Regions from separate parts of the Aceticella sp. 75b-Ac genome, predicted to be linked through region 2. Evidence: riboswitches for the same ligand, from Rfam matches in the RefSeq annotation. Region 2 holds a riboswitch; the other holds the start of a gene.
What was found. A riboswitch is a leader RNA that binds a small molecule or an ion and turns the genes downstream of it on or off. The one in region 2 is predicted to bind cyclic di-AMP.
Positions count from the first base shown of each region.

Region 1: linked by a shared signal. The riboswitch ahead of AC0LWJ_RS06115 (C40 family peptidase) and the one ahead of AC0LWJ_RS05195 (cell wall hydrolase) in region 2 are both predicted to bind cyclic di-AMP.

Region 1 covers NZ_CM190971.1:1,149,741-1,153,172, reverse strand. The annotation lists gene AC0LWJ_RS06125 (IS1182 family transposase) at 1-258, opposite strand, end outside; partial or broken gene AC0LWJ_RS06120 (UPF0236 family transposase-like protein) at 416-988, shown strand; cyclic di-AMP (ydaO/yuaA leader) riboswitch at 1,142-1,268, shown strand; gene AC0LWJ_RS06115 (C40 family peptidase) at 1,275-1,970, shown strand; gene typA (translational GTPase TypA) at 2,102-3,432, shown strand, end outside.
Region 2 covers NZ_CM190971.1:974,985-978,416, forward strand. The annotation lists gene rlmD (23S rRNA (uracil(1939)-C(5))-methyltransferase RlmD) at 1-226, opposite strand, end outside; gene AC0LWJ_RS05190 (TMEM165/GDT1 family protein) at 408-971, shown strand; gene AC0LWJ_RS05195 (cell wall hydrolase) at 1,057-1,866, opposite strand; cyclic di-AMP (ydaO/yuaA leader) riboswitch at 1,867-1,996, opposite strand; gene AC0LWJ_RS05200 (sensor histidine kinase) at 2,079-3,432, opposite strand, start outside.

The DNA.
Region 1 (3,432 bases), 170 kb from region 2:
AATTCTGTCATCGAATCGTGATTCTTCTTCCATTTCACGATCAGAATATCCTTTTTCAAATTGTATCAGCATCGCTGTAAATGTATATACCGGAGATATGGATTCTCTGCCATAGTATGAGAAAAGTGGCTGAAACATTTCTTCATTAAGATTATTAAATACCCATGTTCTTAATCTATGATAATAACTATCTTCAGAAATTTTTCCAAGTAACCAATAATCTGAAAATGACATTTGTCTGTCTGCTTTTCCTAACATTTTTATCACCACATTTTTCTTATTATATTATTTATATTATATCATAAAAATAGCTCTTAAGTGCTTATTTCATATGTGTTCAGGAGTATTTTTTATTGTAAATTATATGGTTTTCAATAACATATTTGTTAATTTGTGATTGATGATTTCGAGTGGACTCCTAGACAGGTATCATTTAAACAAATACATACTCACAGCAACATCAAGAGAAGCAAGATATAGAGATAGGATATGGAGAGCAATAAATGAAGGGAATGAAAAAGAATTAAAAGAGGCATTTAATGAACTATCAAAAATAGCACAAACAGAGCAAGAGAAGAAGAAAATAAGAGAAGTAAAGAAGTACATATTAAACAACTGGGAAGGGATAAAAATATACAAAGAAGATGAGGATGTAATAGGGTGCAGTGCAGAAGGGCATATAAGTCATGTATTTTCAGACAGGTTAAGCAGGAATCCATTAGGATGGAGTAGAGAAGGATTAAAGCTAATGGCAAAATTAAGAGTATTTAAGAAAAATGGAGGCAATTTAAGAGAAGTAGAATGGCGTAAAAAGCGCAAAAACAACAATGAAGGTTATAAATTAACAAAGAAGCAAATAAAAGAGGCAGTAAAGAGAGCTAAAACGTATACAAAAGAACAAATAAACAATATTACAGTGTTGGATATGGGCAAAGTAACACCAATATATAGAATTTTAAAAGCAATAAAATATGAAAAAGTGATATAAAAAACACATAATGCATGGAAACCTTGATTTAAGCAATTTCAGGGGTTGTCTTTAAAAAAAATATCCTACAGTATCTTGACACTATCCGGGGAGTACGTCAGATTGACTTATAAAATAATCTTTGATATAATAAAATAGTAAAGCTTGTACAAATTTGCAATCTTGCCGAATCCATACAGGTACGGAGGAAACACTTAAGGGGTTAATCTGCTTTTGCAGTAGGGATGCCTTCTAATCCCGCACCCGTCAACTAACTTCGGAGGCAAAAAAGGAAGGAGATTTTGCAGTGAATAAGAAGATTGGGAAATTGATATTTGGAGTATCAGTCTTTGGCATGACACTTATCGGAGGTTCAATGCTCACATATGTATATGCCGGGGAACTTGGCAGTGGAATAGTAACAGGCAATTACGTGAACATAAGGACAGGCAATAGTACATCATATGAAGTTATAACACAATTAAACTGGTATGATACAGTAACCGTCTTAGGACAGGATAACGGATGGTACCATATCAGGCTTTCAAATGGCAGTGAAGGATGGATTTTTGGGAAATATCTTTCATTGAAATCATCAGGTGGCAATTCATCGAGAGGGAATATTGACAGAAGTTTTTCTACAAGACTTATAGAATACAGCAAACAGTTTTTAGGGACAAGGTATGTTTATGGAGGTTCATCTCCCAATGGTTTTGATTGTTCCGGTTTTACACAATATGTTTTTGGGCAATTTGGTATTGTAATACCAAGAACTGCTGATGAACAAGCAACAGTAGGTACAATGGTCGATTTTAATAACCTTGCTCCAGGTGACCTTGTATTTTTCCGCACTTTAGGAAGTTATACAATAAATCATGCAGGGATATACATAGGCGATGGAGAATTTATACATAGTTCTTCAGGCAGAGGGAAGGTAATGATTAGCCGTATTGATTCCGGTTATTATTATAAAAACTTTGCTGCTGCAAGAAGGGTTAAATAACAAATAGGATTAAAAAAAGTGCCATTTGGCACTTTTTTTAATCCTATTTGTTTGTTGACTATTTTATTAGATTAATATATTATTATATGTTGTATACAGGAATGTCCTGTGCGGAAGGAGATAAAAAATTTATGGTTTCAATAAGAGAAGAAATACGCAATGTGGCGATAATTGCACATGTAGATCATGGAAAAACTACTTTACTTGATGGAATGCTTAAACAGAGCGGTATATTCAGGCAGAATGAGAAGGTCGAAGAAAGGGTAATGGACTCAAACGAACTTGAAAGGGAAAGAGGTATTACTATACTTTCAAAGAATACCGCAATTAAATATAAAGGTGTTAAAATAAATATTGTAGATACACCGGGGCATGCAGATTTTGGCGGTGAAGTTGAAAGGGTATTGAAAATGGCGGATGGGGTTTTGTTGCTTGTTGATGCATATGAAGGACCGATGCCTCAGACGAGATTTGTACTAAGTAAAGCACTTGAATTAAATCTAAAGCCGGTTGTGGTAATAAATAAAATTGATAGACCTGATGCAAGACCTGATGAGGTAATTGACGAGGTATTGGATTTGTTTATTGAACTTGGGGCAGATGATGAGCAAATTGAATTCCCGGTTGTATATGCCTCTGCAAGAGAAGGAATAGCAAAATTGAAATTGGAGGATACGTCTTCTGATTTAAGACCACTTTTTGATACGATACTTAAGGAAATCCCTGCTCCAAAAGGTGAATTAAATGGACCGTTACAGCTTATAGTAACGACCCTTGATTATGATGATTATATTGGCAGGATTGCAATAGGTAAAGTCATAAGAGGGCATATCAAAGCCGGTGAAACTGCTGCAATTTGTAAGAGAGATGGAACTGTTCAGAATGTAAGGATAAGCAGTCTTTATCAGTATGAAGGTTTGAAAAGGGTAGAGGTAAATGAGGCTTTACTTGGTGATATAGTTGCAGTTTCCGGTATTAGCGATATTGAGATTGGCGAAACAATTGCAGATATAGAAAATCCTGAACCGCTTGATTTTGTCCATATAGAAGAACCAACGATATCTATGACTTTTGGGGTTAATACAAGTCCTTTTGCAGGTGAAGATGGGAAATATATTACATCAAGGCATATAAGAGATAGGCTGATGAAAGAACTTGAAACAAATGTTGCACTTAAAGTTGAGGAAACCGAAACAACAGAAGCATTTAAGGTATCCGGACGCGGAGAACTACATTTGTCAATATTGATTGAAACGATGAGGAGAGAAGGATACGAACTGCAGGTTTCAAAACCATCCGTAATAATGAAGGAAATTAATGGAGTGAAAAATGAGCCTATTGAACTTTTAACAATAGATGTTCCAGAAGATTTTATGGGTATTGTTATGGAGAAGCTTGGCTCGAGGAAAGCAGAATTAATGGATATGCACACATTAAAACCGGGAACCTTAAGGTTAAAATT
Region 2 (3,432 bases):
CAAAATATTGGCAGACATTTTCATGCTCTAAGGGTGATTTCTCAATGATATCAAGCAAATCTGCTTCAATTACACAACCTTTTATTCTTTTAATCCGTGCCATGACTTTTTGCCCTGTTATTGAGCAACCCTTTACTTTAACTTTTTTGTCATCAATATAAGAAATACCGTATCCGTTAAACTCCATATCAGTTATATCAATTATCAATTCTTCGTTTTTTTTCACAATATATCACCTATATACCCTTTAAAATTCACTGCCCTAAGAAATTTTATTCTTTGAAAGATTATAACTACAAAATGTATTTTATCATATTATTGTGCTTTTTAATACATATAATCTTTTATGATATATTTTTAAATTAAGTTTATTTTAGGTATAATAAGGTATAAGGAGGAAGGCTGAAATGGATGCATTAATATCATCTTTTATACTTGTTTTTACTTCAGAAATGGGTGATAAATCACAGCTAATGTCAATAGCATTTGCCACTTTTATAAAGGTAAGGACCGTACTTTTAAGTATTTTTATCGCAGCGGTAATAAATAACGGTATCGCTGTCTCATTTGGTACATATTTAACTGAATACATACCCATAAAATACATAAGAATCCTTGCTGCGATTTCCTTTCTTGTATTTGGTTTGCTTGCATTAAAAAATGATCAAACAGAAGATAAAAAAATAATAAAATCAAAATACGGCTCTGCTGCAACTATAATAAGTACATACTTTTTTTCTGAATTTGGTGATAAAACTCAGCTTGCAGCTATAGCATTAACAGCAGCATATAAAAATCCAATAAATGTATTGGTAGGAACAACCCTTGGCATTTTTACTGCCGATGTTATAGGAATTTTAATTGGGGTATATCTTAACAAAAAAATCCCTTCAAAGATTTTACATTATATTTCAGCAGGGATGTTTATAATATTTGGCTTTATAACTTTGTATAAATCCAGATTCATGTGAAATAACACTGCTTACCATAGCAAAGGAGATACCCCCTTCTAAGTATCCCCTTTGCTGATTCTTTGCCTCTCATATTTGCATTATTTTACCTTGCGTAAGAAAACACCATATTGTCTATCCTTGCTGCAACAGGTAATGACCAGAGCCAACCGTTTGTTGCACTGTCATCAAAATAGTAAAGTGAACCATTTGTGGGATCAGTACCGCTTAATGCTTCCCTTGCCGCACTAATAGAATCTGCCGTTGCTGGTTTATTTATCCATCCATTTTCAACAGGTGTAAATTGATAATATCCATTGCTGTCAACCTGATATATTACATCTTTGATTGAAGCAGGAAACTTACCGCTTTTTACCCTGTTTACAATTACAGCCCCTACTGCAATTTTAGCTTTATAGGATACACCGCCTGCTTCAGCAGTTATAAGTCTTGCAAGAAGGTCTAAATCATCATTTGTGTATGAAATTACGCCTCTATTTATTGCCCCTCTGTTAACGATCGGGGTACTTCTTTTAGCTGTTTGATCTGTATCGTTTGGTATTGTTAATACCTGTCCCGGATATATAATATCATTGTAATATCCATTTGCAGCTTTAAGTGAATCTACAGTAATACCATATTTTACAGCTATTAAGTATAAACTGTCACCCTTTTGTACTGTGTATGTGTTGTCGTTACCCGGTACTTGAAGAACCTGTCCCGGATAAATAAGAACATCATTAAGACCGTTTAATGACATTATTTGATTATATGATGTGCCGAATTTCTGGCTGATTTTCCAAAGGCTATCCCCTGGAAGTACAGTATATGTTGCAGCAAAAACAGACTGTGTTAAAAATAATCCTGCTATTACAGATGCAATGAGAGGCTTAATCTTAATACGTAAATTTGACATTAATTTTCCCCCTTTTGCCTCCGAGGTTAGTTGACGGGTTCGGGTAAAGGGTCACCCTACCATAATAATGGATTCACCCCATAAAAATTCCCCCGTACCCCTTTTTCTGGGGATTCGGCATATTTCAATTACACATTATAAACGTATTATACCTGTATGTCTATATTAAATTGGTGGTAATGGAGGTATATAGTGGGATTCTCAAAGGATTATCAGAATGGAAATATAATAGTGAATTCTGTGCCCTTGTGTATTTTACTATCAACAATAATACTGCCCTTATGTGCTTCTACAATGATTTTTGCAATCGAAAGCCCAAGCCCCGCACCACCTGTTTCTTTTGCTCTTGCTTTATCAACCCGGTAAAACCTGTCAAAAATATATGGTATTTCATCGGATGGGATACCTATCCCATCATCTTTCACCTTGATAACAGTATTTTGTCCTTCTCTCTTACAAAGCACCTCTATTTTACCGTCTGTTTCCGTATATTTAACCGCATTATCAAGAAGTATTCTCAAAAGTTCTTTAATCAAGCTTTTATCCGCAAAGATATCAATTTCATCATCCATATTTAAAACTATATTTCTATTCCTATTTAACATTGATGTTTCTTTTATAACCTCATTGAGAATATCATTTAATATGAAGGTTTCTTTGTTAAGTTTTAAGTTTCTGCTGTCTCCCCTTGCTATTAGCAAAAGACGCTCTATAAGCTTTTCCATTTCTGCCTCTTCTTTTTTTAATGCCTCAATCCCTTCCTGTAATACATTTTTATCATATTTCCCCCATCTATCAAGTATATCAACATATCCTTTTATAATGGAAAGAGGCGTCCTTAATTCATGTGAAGCATCTGATATAAATGTATTCTGTCTTCTAAATGAATCCTCCAGTCTGTCCAGCATGCTGTTAAAGGTAACGGCAAGTCTTGTAAATTCATCTTTATTCCCATATACTTTTAACCTTTTGTTAAGCTTTCTCGCATCTATGTCATTAACTTCTTTGACCATATAATCAACAGGTTTTATAGCCTGCCTTGTTACAAAATAGCCTGCTATCAAGGATATCAAAATTCCCACCGCATCAGCAAAAGCCATTAACACAAAAAGCAATTTTAAAAACAAATATTGGCTTTCCATGTTTTTTATAATCTGTATATAAAATATCTTACCGTCTCTGTTATAAATTTCATTTATGTATGTAAGATGCATACCATCTTTTTCAATTTTTACCGGTATGTTTATATCTGATTTGTAAGGTATATTAATATTCTCCGTTTCCCTTGATTTATAAACTACTTTGCCATTTTTATCAATTACTTTTAAATATGTATTTTCAGGTATCGAAAATACTAAATTTTCATTGGAGAAATCAATATCACCCTTGACAACCGACAATTTGTTTAATATTGTTTCGGCTTGATTTGAAATATCTGCAAAAGATTGATATATTAAATAATATTTTAAGCCATAAAGTACAGAAGCATTTAAAACAATTAATATAATTGAGAATATCAAAGAATATAATAAGGCAATCCTAATTTTTATAGAAGGTAACATAAAT